DNA from 4 places in the Mesorhizobium sp. P2_C7 genome. Region 1 is predicted to be linked to each of the others. Evidence: predicted binding sites of a transcription regulator. Region 1 holds the regulator's gene; each other region holds the start of a gene.

The links. Region 1 encodes LexA, which represses DNA repair genes until DNA is damaged. Its sites were predicted from a motif close to TGTTCNNNNTGTGTTCNG; they were not measured.
Region 2: the regulator LexA is predicted to act here: its motif matches at 2,022-2,039, upstream of AC1D2G_RS03765 (DNA recombination protein RmuC).
Region 3: the regulator LexA is predicted to act here: its motif matches at 2,607-2,624, upstream of recA (recombinase RecA).
Region 4: the regulator LexA is predicted to act here: its motif matches at 1,728-1,745, upstream of AC1D2G_RS10045 (PA0069 family radical SAM protein).

Annotation. Positions count from the first base shown of each region.
Region 1 is NZ_JBFUDW010000008.1:53,360-57,551, reverse strand. It holds gene AC1D2G_RS18015 (ComEC/Rec2 family competence protein) at 1-1,244, shown strand, start outside; gene lexA (transcriptional repressor LexA) at 1,238-1,975, opposite strand; gene AC1D2G_RS18005 (GntR family transcriptional regulator) at 2,347-3,084, opposite strand; gene kynU (kynureninase) at 3,247-4,192, shown strand, end outside.
Region 2 is NZ_JBFUDW010000001.1:786,262-790,453, forward strand. It holds gene AC1D2G_RS03750 (GNAT family N-acetyltransferase) at 1-500, opposite strand, end outside; gene fmt (methionyl-tRNA formyltransferase) at 497-1,432, opposite strand; gene def (peptide deformylase) at 1,438-1,968, opposite strand; gene AC1D2G_RS03765 (DNA recombination protein RmuC) at 2,072-3,343, shown strand; gene AC1D2G_RS03770 (GFA family protein) at 3,357-3,761, opposite strand; gene AC1D2G_RS03775 (cation diffusion facilitator family transporter) at 3,789-4,192, opposite strand, start outside.
Region 3 is NZ_JBFUDW010000015.1:17,282-21,473, reverse strand. It holds gene alaS (alanine--tRNA ligase) at 1-994, opposite strand, end outside; gene recA (recombinase RecA) at 1,386-2,483, opposite strand; gene AC1D2G_RS26455 (carbohydrate kinase family protein) at 2,765-3,709, shown strand; gene AC1D2G_RS26450 (pseudouridine-5'-phosphate glycosidase) at 3,785-4,192, shown strand, end outside.
Region 4 is NZ_JBFUDW010000004.1:6,509-10,700, reverse strand. It holds gene AC1D2G_RS10050 (ribonuclease HII) at 1-348, opposite strand, end outside; gene AC1D2G_RS10045 (PA0069 family radical SAM protein) at 499-1,653, opposite strand; gene AC1D2G_RS10040 (glycosyltransferase) at 1,804-2,322, shown strand; gene AC1D2G_RS10035 (hypothetical protein) at 2,471-3,445, shown strand; gene moaB (molybdenum cofactor biosynthesis protein B) at 3,565-4,119, opposite strand; gene AC1D2G_RS10025 (4-(cytidine 5'-diphospho)-2-C-methyl-D-erythritol kinase) at 4,121-4,192, opposite strand, start outside.

The sequences.
Region 1 (4,192 bases):
TGCTGGCGGTGATGCTGATTGCCGTGCTGTTCGATCGGGCGGCGCTGACCATGCGCAACCTGGCGGTCTCGGCGATCGCGGTCATTTTGGTGTCGCCGCATGAAGTGGTCGGCCCAAGTTTCCAGATGTCGTTCGCGGCGACCGCGGCGCTGGTCGGTGCCTATGCCGGCTGGTCTGATCATCGTGCGGCGAAAACGAAACCGCCGCCGCCACGGCGATCTCTGCCTGGCTTTCTCACCAGAAAATTCCTGTTGGCGATGGGCGGCCTTGCCATGACCTCCATCATTGCCGGCTCTGCCACGGCGCTGTTTGCCATCTGGCATTTTCAGCGGGTGTCGCCGCTCAGTCTGTTCGCCAATCTGGCCATCATGCCAATCGTCTCGCTGGTTGTGATGCCTTTCGCCGTCCTCAGTGCGCTGGCGATGCCCTTTGGCGCCGATGGCCCCTTTCTTTACGTGATGGGCAAAGGCCTGACGGTGATGATCGCCATGTCCGGATGGATTTCCGAGCGCTCGCCGGTCGACGCGGTCGGGTTGATTTCGCAGCAGTCCGTCCTGCTGGTGGCGATTGCCTTGGTCATTGCAACGATGGCCACGACATGGCTGCGGCTCGCAGCCCTTCCGTTCGCGCTTGCCGGCCTGTTGACCGTCTCGGACACGCGCGCACCGGACGTGCTGATCTCGGAGGACGCCCGGCTGGTTGCGCTGCCGATCGGGGGTGGCGAACTCGCCGTCAGCCGGGCACGCCCGAACGAATTCACGGTCGACAACTGGAAACGCGCGCTGACATCCGAAACCATCGTCATGCCGGAGGTGTTCAGCAAAGGAGACGGGCAATTCGAGATAGCCGATGCCGCCGAACTGCCGTCGGGCGCGCCTTTCTATTGCACATCGGGCGTTTGTCTCGCCAAGCATCCGTCCGGTGCGATCATCGCGCATGTCGAAGACCGAAAGGACGCCTGGACGGCCTGCGGCTTCGCCGACCTGATCGTCATCAATGACGCCACGGCCTATGACCCCTGTCACAATCCGCTGGTGCTCGTCATCACCAAGCGACAACTGGCTCGCAAGGGTAGCGCGGCCGTCTTCTTCGATCGCCAATCGGCGACCACGCCTGCGACGATCAGCTTCGCGGTGGACAGCCCAAACCGGCCCTGGCACACGCAGCGCAAGTTTTCGCGCGAGGCGAGGGGCCTGCCACCCTACCGCAAACCCGAAAAGCCGGTCGCAAGCCCTGCTCAGTAGCGCCTGATCAGCCCGACGAGCTTGCCTTGCACCTTGACCCTGTCCGGTCCGAAAATGCGGGTTTCATAGGCCGGGTTGGCGGCTTCGAGAGCAATCGAGGCACCCTTGCGGCGGAACCGCTTCAGCGTCGCTTCCTCTTCATCCACCAGCGCCACGATGATCTCACCCGGGCTGGCTGTATCGGCATTGCGGATGATGACGGTATCGCCGTCGAAGATGCCGGCCTCGATCATCGAGTCGCCCTTGACCTCCAGGGCATAGTGTTCGCCGCCCATGATCATGTCCGGCGGCACCGAGATCGAATGCGTCTGGTGCTGGATGGCGTCGATCGGCACACCGGCCGCGATGCGTCCCATGACCGGGATCGACACGGCGGAAACCACGTCGTCGTCATTGCCGGCCGAAGGCATCCGCGAAGACGCCGGCTTGAGTTGCCGGCCAAGGCCGCCTTGACCGAGGCTGCCCTGGATGACGCTTGGCGAGAACTTCTTTGCCGCGTTGAGGCCTGGCGCGATCGAATCCGGTAACCGCAGCACTTCCAACGCGCGCGCCCGATTGGGCAGGCGGCGAATGAAGCCGCGCTCCTCCAGCGCCGTGATCAGCCGGTGTATGCCGGATTTGGAGGCAAGGTCGAGCGCTTCCTTCATCTCGTCGAAGGATGGCGGAATGCCGCTTTCCTTGAGCCGTTCATGAATGAACATCAGCAGTTCGTGTTGTTTGCGCGTCAGCATGGCAGCCCCCAGGATACCCAAAACCAGAATCGGAAAAACAAACCCAGAACAAACACTATCTGTTCCAGTTGTGTTCCGCAACCGTTTAAAGTTTAATGAACTTGTTAAGGCGGCTGAAATTATTCGGCGCCCCGGCAGTGGGTCGCGATCGACGCATGCCTGCCACCGCCGAGCGCTTGGTTGGATTGAAATTGCTATGGTTAATGGCCTGTGGCCCACCCTGTGTCGGGCTTGGCCTCGGCTAACGCTGGAGCTCGACAAGCGGGCTCGGTTCACTTCACCGGTCGTGGCTCCCGTGAACGAAAGGGAGCCAAAATGCCAACTTTGGCGGAGGAATTGCCGGTATCGGCCTTGCCTTGTTCCTCGTCGCATTACCGCTTGTTTGTGCTGCCGTCGCCGGCATGGACATAGACATGCAGCGTGTAGCCGATGTGGGCAACCATCAGGGTTTTCGCGCGCTCGATGTCGCGATCCAGCGCCGCTTCCATGAGCGCGGTATGATGTTCGATCGCGACGGCCTGGCGCAGCGCCTCCATGGCCTCTTCGTAGCCATGCTGGAGACCGGCGGCCGCCCGCAAGGTTGGCGCCAGGCCAAGAAAGCGGTGATGGCGACGCAACTGATCCGCGATCGTGGAGTGGAAGGCCAGCAGCCAGGGGGACGCCGCCGCGCTGAGCAGTGCCGCGTGGAAAGCCTCGTGCTTTTCATCCCATTCGTCGACCACTTCGTCGGACGGGTCGTCGACCGCGGTCCTGCTGCGCGACAGCCTGTAATGGGCGGCAACGACGGCGTCCTCCCATTCACGGCCGCCTTTCTCGATCGATTCCTGGAGCAGAGGCAGTTCAACCACCAACCTGGCGCGTGACAGATCTTCCAACTCGTTGCGCGAGACCGCGGCGACGGCAAAGCCGCGATTGCTGATGGCGGTCACCAGGCGCTCGGCCTCCAACCGCGAGAGTGCCTCGCGCAGCGGTGTCCAGCCGATGCCGTAGCTGTTGCGCAACGCGCTGAGCTTGAGCGGCGCGCCGGGCTTCAGACGGGTGGTGAGGATATCGCGGCGCAGCAGCTTGTAGGCTGCTTCTGTCTTCGAGAAGTGCTCGTCGTCCAGCATTGCCGACCATCCGTACCAATTGGTCGGGTGATTATATATGAAATCCTTCCATTGCGTAAATTATATATAATGTTTGACAACACCCAAGGGACTGCCCATGATCGCCAACGGTTTCACCTGATATGTTCATCTGAGCACGCCCATGCGCGGGGATAGTCGACCATGAATGCAACTCCCGATCTCGCTGCAATCGAGGCGATGGACGCCGCGGACCCGCTGCGCGCCATGCGCGATCGTTTCGTCTTGCCGCAAGGGGTGATCTACCTCGACGGCAATTCGCTTGGCGCGGCTTCACCCGCCGTCTTCGACGAACTGAACAAGGCCGCGACACAGGAATGGGCGCAGGATCTCATCCGTGCCTGGAACACCGCCGGCTGGTTCGACATGCCGGTCGAACTCGGCGACCAGCTCGGACGCCTGATCGGCGCCGCGGCCGGCCAGACTGTGGTCTGCGATACGACGTCGATCAATATCTACAAGGTGCTGCATGCGGCGCTCGCAATGCGGCCGGATCGGTCGGTCATCGTCGCCGAGGGCGACAGCTTCCCAACCGATCTCTACATGGCCGAGGGCGTAGCTTCGACGCGGCCCGGTGCGGTCCTGCGGCTCGAGGGCGTCGACGCGCCTGACATCGAGGAGCTGATCGATGAGCGCGTCGCCGTTATCCTGGTCAACCACGTCAACTACAAATCCGGCCAGTTGCGCGACATGGCGGCGCTGACGCGCAAGGCCCATCAGGCCGGCGCGCTAATCGTCTGGGATCTCTGCCACACTGCCGGTGCGCTGCCAGTCGAACTCGACGGCGCCAATGCCGATTTCGCCATCGGCTGCACCTACAAGTACCTCAATGGCGGCCCGGGTTCGCCAGCCTTCATCTATGCCGCACAGCGGCACCATGGTGATGTCTATCAGCCGCTCAGCGGCTGGTGGGGGCATGCGCGGCCGTTCGCCTTCGAACAGGGCTATGCCGCCGGCATCGGCATCCGCCGGTTCCTGTGCGGCACGCAGCCGGTGCTGTCGATGCGGGCGCTCAAGGGCGCGCTTGACCTGTGGAACGACGTCGATATGACCGCGGTGCGCCAAAAGAGTATCGCGCTGACCGACCTGT
Region 2 (4,192 bases), on a different contig from region 1:
AGTGCCGACCCGAAGGCCGAGGCGTAGACCAGCCTGCCGGCTTCCGGGGCGTCGCCCCAGGTCAGTGCCTGCAGGGCCTCGCTCTGGTACTCGCTCTCGAACTTTTCGGCGCGGGCATGGGTGTAGCCGAAACGGCTGTAATAGGCCGGATCACCCAGCACCACGGCCAGCGTCTCGCCGGCATCCCTGAGGCGGATATGCGCCTCGCGGATCAGCGCGCCGCCAATGCCGCTGCCATGGAACGAGGGCTCGACCGCCAGCGGCGCGAGCGCCACGGCCGCAAAGTTCTTGCCGCCGCTCTGCACGAACAGTCGCGAAAACAGGATATGGCCGACCACCTGGCCGTCCTCTTCCGCCACCAGTTCGGCAACGGCGTCGCCGCCGGTCACCAGCGCGTCGACCAGTCCGGCCTCCGCCTGCTGGCCGAAAGCGTGTTCCTCGACGAGGCGGATGGCCTCGCGATCCCGCGGCGTCGCCGCGCGTATCGACATCATGCTCATGAGAATTTCATTCCTTTTTCGATCTTGGCCCCGCGCAGGAATTCCGACGCGGCAGCGGGCCTTCCGCCCGCCCGTTGAACTTCGACCAGACTGATCGCGCCTGCCCCGCAGGCGACCGTCAGCCGGTCATCGAGAATTCCTCCCGACTCGCCGGCGCCTTGCGATAGCGTCGAGCGAAGCAGTTTCAGCCGCTCCGGGCGGCCGCCAATTGCAATCTCGGACCAAGCCCCGGGAAAGGGCGACAGGCCACGAATGGTATTGTGCACTTCGCTCGCCGAGCGAGTCCAGTCCAAGCGAGTCTCAGATTTATCGATTTTCTTGGCGTAGGTCACCCCTTCCACCGCTTGTGCGGTAAATGTCAGGGTGTTCCTTTCCAGTCGCGCCAGCGCTTCCACCATCAGTGCAGCACCGACACTCATCAACCGATCATGCAGATCGCCGGCAGTCATATCGGGTTCGATGGCGCATTTTTCAACCATTGCCACCGGGCCGGTGTCCAGGCCCACTTCCATGCGCATCACCATCATGCCGGTTTCGCTGTCCCCGGACATGATCGCGCGCTGGATCGGCGCGGCACCCCGCCAGCGCGGCAAAAGCGAGGCATGGCCGTTGATGCAGCCAAGCCGGGGGGCCTCCAGAACTGCCTTCGGCAGCAGCAGGCCATAAGCGACGACCACTGCGACATCGGCCCGCAGGGCGCGGAAAGCGGCCTGCTCGGCCCCGCCTTTGAGCGATACCGGTGTGCGTGTCTCGATGCCCAGCCGCTCCGCCTCGCGCTGTACCGGCGACGGCGTCAGCTCAAGCCCGCGCCGTCCGGCGGCGCGCGGCGGCTGCGTATAGACGGCAGCAACTTCGTGTCCGGCCTCGGCGATGGCACGCAGCGCCGGCACCGAAAACTCCGGCGTGCCCATGAAGATGACGCGAAGGGGCATTTCCCCTATCCCACCATCTTGCCTGGCGCCTTGTCCCTGGCGAGCTTCTTGAACTTCTTCACCACCATGTCGCGCTTCAGCTTCGAGATGTGGTCGATGAACAAGACGCCATTGAGGTGGTCGATCTCATGCTGCAGGCAGGTCGCCATCAGCCCCTCGGCCTCGATCTCCTGCAGCTTGCCGTCGCGGTCGAGATAATTGACCCGCACGGCTGCCGGGCGTTCGACCTCGGCATAGTAGTCCGGGATCGACAGGCAGCCTTCCTCGTAGACGGAGCGCGTGTCGGCGCTGCTCAGGATTTCCGGGTTGATGAAGACATGCGGTGCCGGCGTCTCGTCTTCCTTGGCCAGATCGATCACCAGCATGCGCACCGGTTCGCCGATCTGGATTGCCGCCAGACCGATGCCGGGCGCGTCATACATGGTCGCCAGCATGTCGTCGGCTAATTTGCGCAAAGGCCCGTCGACGCGCTCCACGGGCTTGGAAACCTGGCGCAGGATGGGGTCGGGAAGGATGATGAGCGGCTTGATCGGCATGGCGTTCCACCTAAGACCTCCAGCGAAAAGCGTCAACCGGGGCGCCGGGGCGCCGTTCACGTTTTGATCTGTGCCAGCCCCGCGAATCGGCTATGCTGTCCACATGAATGATCTGACATCCATCCTTTCGGAGCCTGTCGCCCGGCTTGGCGCCTCCACGATCACGCTCGGCCATGCGCTGGCCGTCGGCGCATTGCTGTTTGTCGGCCTGTTCGTGGCGCTTGTCATCGCGCTGTGGCGTTCGGCCAAGGCGCGCGCCGTCGCCGCCGCTGAGGCCGCCGATCATGCCCGCGACGCCGAGGCGCGGATGGCCGGCATTTTGCAAAGCCAGGCCGAGATGCAGGGCCGCATGGGCGCCATCGCCGAAGTGTTCGGAGCACGCCAAGCCGAGCTGACGCAGTCGATCGGCCAGCGCCTCGACGCCATGACCGGCCGCATCGGCCAGACCATGACCGAGCAGACCAAATCCACGCATGAGAGCCTGGCCAAATTGCAGGAACGGCTGGCGATCATCGACACCGCGCAAGGCAACATCCAGTCGCTTGCCGGCCAGGTCGTGCAGTTGCAGGCGATCCTTTCCAACAAGCAGACGCGCGGCGCCTTCGGCCAGTCGCGCATGGAGGCGATCGTTGCCGACGGCCTGCCGCATGGCGCCTACGAGTTCCAGGCAACGCTGTCGAACGGCAGCCGGCCGGACTGCCTGGTGAAGATGCCGAATGGCGCGCCGTCGCTTGCCATCGATGCCAAATTTCCGCTCGAAGCCTGGAACGCCATCCGCGCCGCCGATGGCGCCGACCTGCAGAAGGTTGCTGCCCAGGCCTTCCGCCGCGACATCGAGATCCATGTCCGTGATATATCCGAGAAATATCTGATCCAGGGCGAGACGCAGGACACCGCCTTCATGTTCGTGCCGTCGGAATCGGTGTTCGCCGAGATTCACGAGAATTTCGAGGCCATCGTCCACAAGGCGCACCGCGCCCGCGTCGTCATCGTCTCGCCGTCGCTGCTGATGCTGTCGATCCAGGTCATCCAGGCCATCCTCAAGGACGCCCGCATGCGCGAACAGGCGCATCTGATTCAGGGCGAGGTCATCCGGCTGATGGAAGACGTTGCGCGCGTCGACGAGCGGGTGCGCAAGCTGCAGGTCCATTTCGGCCAGTCGGCCAAGGACATCGACGACATCCTCGTCTCGACGTCGAAGGTCACCAGGCGCGGCCAGAAGATCGAGGCGCTGGAGTTCGGTGAGCAGCCCGACGGTGAGGCTGGCCCCGAAGCCGCATCACGGGCTGCAACCGCGAAGGTCGAGACAGGGACCCGCGTCGCCGATTCGAAGACCGGGCAGCTCAGGCTGAGGGTCGTCGAAGGCGACGACTGACGCCGCAGCGGCGCTACTGCTCCTCCACGGTGGTCATGCCCTGGAATTCCGGCAGCCAGTGCAGCGCTGAACTGTGCCATTTCTGCTGTGTCGGGACCAAATCCTCGCGTTGCCGCGCGGTTCCCGCTCGAATTCCATAGACCTTTGGACCATCTCCAACCGAGGTGGCGTAAAGGTGCGAGCCGCAGTCGGCACAAAAAGCCTGGGCGCGCTTGGCGCCGCTTGCCCCGGTCTTGATATAGATTTTCGGCGTACCCTTGGTGATCCGGTAGTGATCCTCAGGCGCCGGAACAGTCACCCGAAAGGCCGTGCCGGTCAGTTTCTGGCAGTCAGTGCAGTGGCAGATCGAGGTCTTTTCCGCGTCGACCTCCGCCTCGTAGGTGATAGCGCCGCAATGGCAGCCGCCGTCGATTTTCATCTTGTTTCTCCCTGCTTCGCCGACATCTTAACCGGCCTGATCCGGCTCGTCTCCTGACGCGGCTTCAACAATCTTGCGCCGCTGTTCCCAGGTCCCGGTGGTCTGCGGCTTGACGAACAGCCTGGCGATCTCCGGCATCTCTGTTTTCAGCCGCGCCTCCAGGCGCTCCACACAGGCTTCAATCTCCGGCGCCGTCAGGTGATCCTCGAACTCGATGCTGAGAGCAGCGACGATCTCTTGCGGTCCCATGTGGACGGTCAGGACGCCGTTCGCCTGCTGCACCGCCGGATCCTGCTGGACGATCGCCAGCACGTGTCTCTGCACCTCTGGGGAGGCCGGCTCGCCGATCAGCAGACCCTTGCTTTCGCGGGCCAGGAAGATCGCCGTCGCGCCCAGGATCAACCCAATGCCGATCGAGGCGGCGCCGTCGA
Region 3 (4,192 bases), on a different contig from region 1:
GGACCAGGGCCGGCACCAGGCGCCACATCAAGGGATCGCGGGCACCGAGCAACTGCGCATGGCGCATGGCGCGGCGCATGATGCGGCGCAGGACATAGCCACGGCCTTCGTTCGACGGCAGCACACCGTCGGCGACCAGGAAAGACGACGAGCGCAGATGATCGGCGATGACGCGGAAGGACGCCACCGTCTCCTTGTCGGGACCGTGCCCGATGGCGGATGACGCCGCGTCGATCAGGTGACGGAACAGATCGGTCTCAAAGACGCTCTCCACCCCTTGCAGGATGGACGCCATGCGCTCCAGGCCCATGCCGGTGTCGATCGACGGGCGCGGCAGGTCGATGCGCTCCTCCTTCGTCACCTGTTCATACTGCATGAACACCAGGTTCCAGAATTCGAGGAATCGGTCGCCATCTTCCTCCGGGCTGCCGGGAGGGCCGCCCCAGATGTGTTCGCCGCGGTCGATGAAGATCTCCGAGCACGGCCCGCACGGTCCGGTGTCGCCCATCGCCCAGAAATTGTCCGAGGTCGCGATGCGAATGATGCGGTCGTCGGAAAACCCGGCGATCTTCTTCCAGAAGCCCGCCGCCTCGTCGTCCGTGTGATAGACGGTGACCAGAAGCTTGTCCTTGTTGAGCCCGAATTCCTTGGTGATCAGGTTCCAGGCAAGCTCGATGGCGCGCTCCTTGAAATAGTCGCCAAAGGAGAAATTGCCGAGCATTTCGAAGAAGGTCAGATGGCGCGCGGTGTAGCCGACATTGTCGAGGTCGTTGTGCTTGCCGCCGGCGCGAACGCTCTTCTGCGCGGTCGAGGCGCGCGAATAGGCCCGCTTCTCCAAGCCGGTGAAGACGTTCTTGAACTGCACCATGCCGGCGTTGGTGAACATCAGCGTCGGATCGTTGCGCGGCACCAGCGGGCTCGACGCGACGATCTCGTGACCCTCCTTGCGGAAGTAGTCGAGAAAAGTCGACCGGATCTCGTTCACGCCACTCATGAATGCTGCCTTTTCGAGAAAACCGCCGGCAAACCGGCGGAAAATGGGCTCTGGGTCTCAAAGCGCGTCGCGCTGAAAACGGATTCAGTCGATGCGCTTCAAGTTTTTGCTTCCATGCATGTCGTTGTCCCAAAACCGCTGCGCACTTTTGGGCGACATCCACAAAAAATAGACTTGGCCTTTTAGCGGTCGCACCGCACCCTGTCCAGAAACACGGAATTGGTCCAAATCGCGCGCTTGCCGACCATCGACGCCGGCCGCAAAACGAAAAACCGCCGGCTCGAAAGCCGGCGGTTTGGAACGCAAAAAACACTGAACTCAATTACATAAGCTTGAGATAATAGAACAGGATTATGGCCGATCTTCGGCCGGCATCCTGTGCACGAAGTTGTTACATCGCGCCGGATTCCTCCTCGAAGCCGTCGTCGCCGCTCTCGGCGCCGCCATTCTCGAGGAATTTCTCAGCGATCAACCCGGCATTCTGCCTGAGCGCCAGTTCGATCTCGCGCGCAGTGTCGGGATTGTCGCGCAGGAACAGCTTGGCATTCTCGCGGCCCTGGCCGAGACGCTGCGAATTGTAGGAGAACCAGGCGCCCGACTTCTCGACCACGCCGGCCTTGACGCCGAGGTCGACCAGTTCGCCGGTCTTGGACACGCCCTCGCCATACATGATGTCGAACTCGACCACCTTGAAGGGCGGCGCCAGCTTGTTCTTGACCACCTTGACGCGGGTCTGGTTGCCGACGACCTCGTCGCGGTCCTTGACCGAGCCGATGCGGCGGATGTCGAGGCGGACCGAGGCGTAGAATTTCAGCGCGTTGCCGCCCGTCGTGGTTTCGGGCGAACCGAACATGACGCCGATCTTCATGCGGATCTGGTTGATGAAGATGACCATGGTGTTGGAGCGCGAGATCGAGGCGGTCAGCTTGCGCAGCGCCTGGCTCATCAGGCGGGCCTGAAGGCCGGGCAGCGAATCGCCCATCTCGCCTTCGATTTCGGCGCGTGGCGTCAGCGCCGCGACTGAATCGACCACCAGCACGTCGATGGCACCGGAGCGCACCAGCGTGTCGCAGATTTCCAGAGCCTGTTCACCGGTGTCTGGCTGCGAGATCAGAAGGTTTTCCAGATCGACGCCAAGCTTGCGGGCATAGACCGGATCGAGCGCATGCTCGGCATCGACGAAGGCGCAGATGCCGCCCTTCTTCTGGGCTTCCGCAACAGTGTGCAAGGCAAGCGTCGTCTTGCCCGAGCTTTCCGGCCCGTAGATTTCGATGATGCGGCCGCGCGGCAGGCCACCGACGCCAAGCGCGATGTCGAGGCCAAGCGAGCCGGTCGGCACGGTTTCAATCTCGACGACCTGCTCGTTCGCGCCGAGCCGCATGATCGAGCCCTTGCCGAAAGCCCGCTCGATTTGCGACAGCGCCGCATCCAGAGCCTTTGATTTGTCCACCGCTTTGTCCTCTACCAGCCGCAAAGAATTCTGAGCCATGATACATCACCCCTTGGTCGTCAATGAAGGCCGGACAATCCGTAATCCCTGCCTATTTGTACCTTTTTTGTTCTCGTTTGGCAAGAGGGTTCAAGTATCTGAAAGGCAATCAATATCCGGATTTGTTCTTTTTTTGTCCCAAGAATCACATCAGGAGCGCACCTCGCATTGGGCCAGTCGGCTCGATTGTTTCGATCTGCCGAATCGCCGCCCCGCATGCGAAGCTTCTTCACGCAGCCTAGCGCTTGTGCGGCTGGAATAACAAAGGTCATATCGCCGGCATGTTGAAATCTCCAAGAATCCTGGCCGTGGGCGGCGCCCATATCGACCGCCGTGGGCAGGTGTCCGGCGCTTATGTGCCGGCCGCGTCCAATCCCGGCACGATGCGCGAGGATGTCGGCGGCGGCGTCTTCAATGCCTTGCGCAGTGCGGTCCGGCGCGGTGTTTCGGCCTCTCTGCTGTCGGTGCGCGGCGGCGATGCCGCCGCCGATACGGTTTCACGGGCCATCGCCAAGGCCGGGATCGCCGACCTGTCGGCGGTGTTCCTCGATCGCACGACGCCAAGCTATACGGCGCTGATCGACAGCGAGGGCGAGCTGATCGTCGGCTTTGCCGACATGGCGCTCTATGAGCTGGCGTTTCCCAAGCAGGTCAGGCGCTCCAAGGTGCGCGAGGTGCTCGCTGCCGCCGATGCCGTCTTCTGCGACGCCAATTTGCCGACGGCGGCGCTGGAGCGGCTCGTGGCACTCGCCGCCGGCAAACCCGTCTTCGCCATTGCCATTTCGCCGGCCAAGATCGTGCGCCTGAAGCCGGTGCTCGGCAATCTGGCGGTGGTCTTCATGAACCAGCGCGAGGCGGTCGCACTTGCCGGCCTGGACAGTGCGGCCTCCGGGCAGGACATCGTCGACGGGCTGAAACGTGCCGGGCTCAAAAGCGGCGTGGTGACAGCGGGCGGCGCTCCGATGCTGGGCTTCGATGAAGCCGGCGCCTTCTCGATCCTGCCGCCGACGCCAAGAAGGGTCGCCGATGTCACCGGCGCCGGCGATGCGCTGGCGGGGGCAACGGTCGCTGCCTCGCTGCGCGGCATGCCGTTGCGCGCAGCCCTGCGCGAAGGCATTGCCGCGGCGACGCTGGCCATCGAAAGCGCCGACGCCGTTCCCGATTTCACCGCTGCTGATTTCACCGAGGCACTGGCTCTTGTGCCGGATGCGCAGGAAATGGCATGAGACCGGCCAGTTCATAGTGTCGGAGTGTTTCCGCGCGTCCAAGTGGAGGCGCATCGCTCCGGATTGGAGATCAGGATGACACCAGAAACCGCCCGTCCCTTTATCGATATCCATGCGCCGGTTGCACAGGCCCTGGCCGCCGGGCGGCCGGTGGTGGCGCTGGAAAGCACCATCATCACCCATGGCATGCCCTACCCCGACAATGGCGCCATGGCGGCCGATGTCGAAAAGATCATCAGCGACGGCGGCGCCGTGCCGGCGACGATCGCCGTGGTTGGCGGCCGCATCAAGATCGGGCTTTCGGACGGCGAGCGCGAATCGCTCGCCATGACCGGCGACGCCATGAAGCTGTCGCGCGCCGACCTCGGCTTCGCGGTGGCGCAAGGGCGGACGGGCGGCACCACCGTCGCCGCCACAATGATCGCGGCGCATATGGTCGGCATCAAGGTGTTCGCCACCGGCGGCATCGGCGGCGTGCACAAG
Region 4 (4,192 bases), on a different contig from region 1:
GGCGCGACGCATCGCTTCCAGGCTGGCCTTGAGGATGTTGCTGCCGTCGATGCCCTCGGCGCTGATGGACGCCATCGAAACGCCCAGCGCCGAGCCAAGAATTCGTACGAACAGCGCTTCGCGTTGCAGATGGCTGAGACGTTTGGAATCGTCGAGCCCGTCCGGAATGTTGGCGGGGTCGAGCACCACCGCCGCCGCGACCACCGGCCCGGCCAGCGGACCGCGGCCGGCCTCGTCCATGCCCGCCACCGGCCACAGTCCATCGGCCATCGCCTTCGTCTCGAAGGAGAAATCGGGTTTCTCGATGATCTCAAAGAGAAGCGGAGAATCGGAACGCGCGCGAGCCATGTTGCGGCGAGGTTCGCATCGGCTCCGATTCTCCGCAAGTCCCTCCGGGTCGGGTGGGGCGCCGGACCGGGAGGGCACCGTCTGCAGGCCGGGGCAGGCCGGACGGGATTCTTGTGTCGCGACAGGTCAAACCGCCGCGGTGAATTGTTTTCAAAGCAGGGTCAGCTGCACCTGGTCCTTGCCGCCGGCCACGAACTGATCGGTCCGAAGCGTGCGCCGTTCGACGTTGAGGCCGAGCCGCTTGGCGGTGATCTCGAAGCGCCGGCCGATCTGCCAGGCGTAGGGACCAGCACCCTTCATGCGCTTGCCCCATTCCGAATCGTAGTCCTTGCCGTCGCGCATCGAGCGGATCAGCGACATCACGTGGCGGTAGCGGTCGGGATAGTGGCGCAGCAGCCAGTCCTTGAAGATCGGACTGACCTCCAGCGGCAGGCGCAGCACGACATAACCCGCTTCGCGCGCACCAGCGGCGCGTGCCGAATCGAGGATGCGTTCCATCTCCTGGTCGGTCAGGCCGGGGATGATCGGCGCCACCATGACCGAGGCCGGAATACCGGCATCCGAAAGCTGTCGGATCGCCTCCAGCCGCTTGGTCGGCGTCGAGGCGCGGGGCTCCATCGTTCTGGCCAGCATGCGGTCGAGCGTCGTCACCGACAGCGCCACCTTGGCCAGCCCGCGCTCGGCCATGCGCGACAGGATATCGATGTCGCGCGTCACCAATGCGGACTTGGTGACGATGCCGACCGGATGGCCGCGCGCTTCCAGCACTTCGAGGATCTCGCGCATGATCCGGTATTGCTTCTCGATCGGCTGGTACGGATCGGTGTTGGTGCCGATCGCGATGGTGCGCGGCTGGTAGCTGTCCTTCGACAGTTCCTTGTCGAGCAGTCGCGCCGCATCCGGCTTGGCGAACAGCTTCGATTCGAAATCGAGGCCCGGCGACAGGCCCATGAAACTGTGCGTTGGCCGGGCAAAGCAATAGACGCAGCCATGTTCGCAACCACGATAGGGATTGATCGACCGGTCGAAGGAGATGTCGGGCGATTCGTTGCGGGTGATGATGGTGCGTGGCTTCTCGACCTGCACCTCGGTCTTGAAGGGCGGCAGTTCCTCCAGCGAATTCCAGCCATCATCGAAGACATGCCGGCTGACCGGCTCGAACCGGCCGGATGGATTGATGCCCGCCGACCTGCCGCGATTGCGGTCCGGACGGACACGCACGCCACTCTGCTCGATCATCGCATTGGCCATCTCGGCTCTTCCAGCTCCGAAAGCTGCAATGTCGGCGCGCACGATCTGTTCCATCTTCGCCCGCTCCCAGGGACTGTCCATGTTGTGTCGAATCGCTCTGTTCATGAAATTATTCCTATTTCGCCGATGAGAACAAAGCAAGAACTTTTTATGGTGCGCTGCAAAAACTGGCGCTGCGTTCGGCTTTCCGCTATTCGGCTAATGATGCTCAGTGTCCTGATCGAAACCCGCAATGACGAGGAGGGCCTCGCCCGCACGCTCGCCTCGCTGATTGGCGGTGCGGTCGAGGGCGTGGTGCGTGACGTCATCGTCTGTGACACGGGTTCCACCGACCAGACACATCGTGTTGCCGAGCATGCCGGCTGTCAGTTCGTAACTGGCGGTATCGCTGCCGGCATCCGCCAGGCCAAGGGTGACTGGCTGCTGCTCATGGAGCCGGGCTCGCGACTGGTGGACGGCTGGATCGATGCGGTCGTTGCCCACACGGCCAGGCAGACCATGGCGGCACGCTTCTCGCGGGCGCGGGGCAGCCGCACACCGTTCCTGGCCCGGGTGTTTTCGGGAAACCGCGCCATGGCCGATGGATTGCTGATCAGCAAGCTTCAGGCCGCGGCAGCGTCGAAGCGGGCCGGCAGCGCCGAGACCATTGCACGCGGCCTCGCGACAAAGCGGCTCGACGCCGAAATCTGGGTGGCGCCGCCGAAGCAGCGCTCCCCGGAGTGATTTTTTTGCAGCTGCTGCCTTCATTGTGCATTGCACAAAATCTGACGCGAGGTTAGTTTCCTGATCAGACGGGTGGATTGGGTTTGGGTCATGCCGAGTGATGAGCACCGATGCGGCATCGGCGCCCACGCTCATAGCCGAGGACCCGATGAAGCTTTCAACCCCCGACAAATCCGGCGCTGCCAGTCTTGAGGCCGTTGCGCGAAACGGCAGTCTGCTGCGCCGCATCGCCGTGCGCATTCCGACCTATCTGACGGACCTGCGCGAAAACCCTGCCTGGCTGCCGATGTTCGTGCTGGCGCGCACAATGCCAGGACGCCGCATGCATTGGCTGGGTGCAAAACGCGCTCGTTCGGCCCAAAATTCGGAGGATACGATGTTTGCCGGCGTCGACCGCGAAGCCGTGGTCGACGCACTGCGCTCCGACGGGCTTTTTTCGGGCCTGGTGCTGCCGCGCGCGATCCACGAAGAGATCGCCAGTTTCGCCCAGCGCACGCCTTGCTTCGGCAATTTCGACCGCCGTCTCGAATTCATGCCGGGTGAACATGCCGAGGCCGAAAAGCGCTTCGGCCGCTCGCTGCTCAGCGGACATTTTTTCGAGCGCATCCTCGACTGCCGGGCGGCACTCGCCATCCAGCGCGATCCGCTGCTTCTGGATATTGCGGCGCACTATCTCGGCGGCCAGGCAAAACTCATCACCACGCGCGTCTGGTGGAGTTTTCCGACGGGTGAGGCTTCGGACGCCGACAAGAACCTTGCCTCGCTCGGCAAGTATCATTTCGACCTCGACGACTGGCGCATGCTGAAATTCTTCTTCTATCTCAAGCCGGTCGACGCCGACACCGGCCCGCATGTCTATGTCCGGGGCAGTCACAAGCGCCGCAGCCTCAAGCATCAGCTGACCTTGCTGGTCGGCCATCCCGCACAAGAGGTTCTGGATGTCTATGGCGAGCACAGCCCGGTGACGCTGACCGGTGAAGCCGGTCTCGGCTTCGTCGAGGATCCGTTTGGCTTCCACATGGGCACGGTGCCGGCGCGCACGCCGAGATTGATGATGGAGGTCGGCTTCGGCGTGTCGCCGCCCTCACGCCGGCGCTTTCACGGCGAGCCGGTCATCCGCTGAACGAAGCTCGATGATCGCCTTCACGCAAGGGTACTTTTGGTTTGAATAGGGTTTCGAAGGCGCGCCGGTATTATTCTGGCTCGCAAATGCGGCGTGGAACGGGCGCTTTGCCTCGACTTTTACGGAGCCGATTTTCCGCGCCGCAGATGCTCATCCAGACGCGGCATGATCTCGACGAAGTTGCAGGGCATGTGCCGGTAGTCGAGCTGTGCCTTGAGGATGCCGTCCCAAGCGTCCCTGCAGGCGCCGGGCGAGCCCGGCAGCACGAAGACGAAGGTGGCGTTGACGACCCCGCCGGTCGCCCGGCTCTGGATCGTCGAGGTGCCGATCTTGTCGTAGGAGATGCGGTGGAAGACTTCCGAAAAGCCGTCCATGCGCTTTTCGAAGATCGGCTCCAGCGCTTCCGGCGTCACGTCGCGGCCGGTAAACCCGGTGCCGCCAGTGGTGATGACGACGTCGATCGCAGCTTCCCGCGACCAGCCGAGCACCTTGTCGCGGATCTTTTCGCGGTCATCGGTGACGATATCGCGGGCGGCGAGGACGTGGCCGGCTTCAGTGATGCGGTCGGCCAGTGTCTGGCCGGATTTGTCGTCGGCGAGGCTGCGTGTGTCCGAGACGGTCAGCACCGCAATGCGGATCGGGATGAAAGGCCGGCTCTCGTCAATCCTGGCCATCTCAGTCAGCCTCCGATGCCATGCTGCGCGTCGCGGCGACGAACCAGTCGGGCTGGCGGCTGCGGATGTCGGC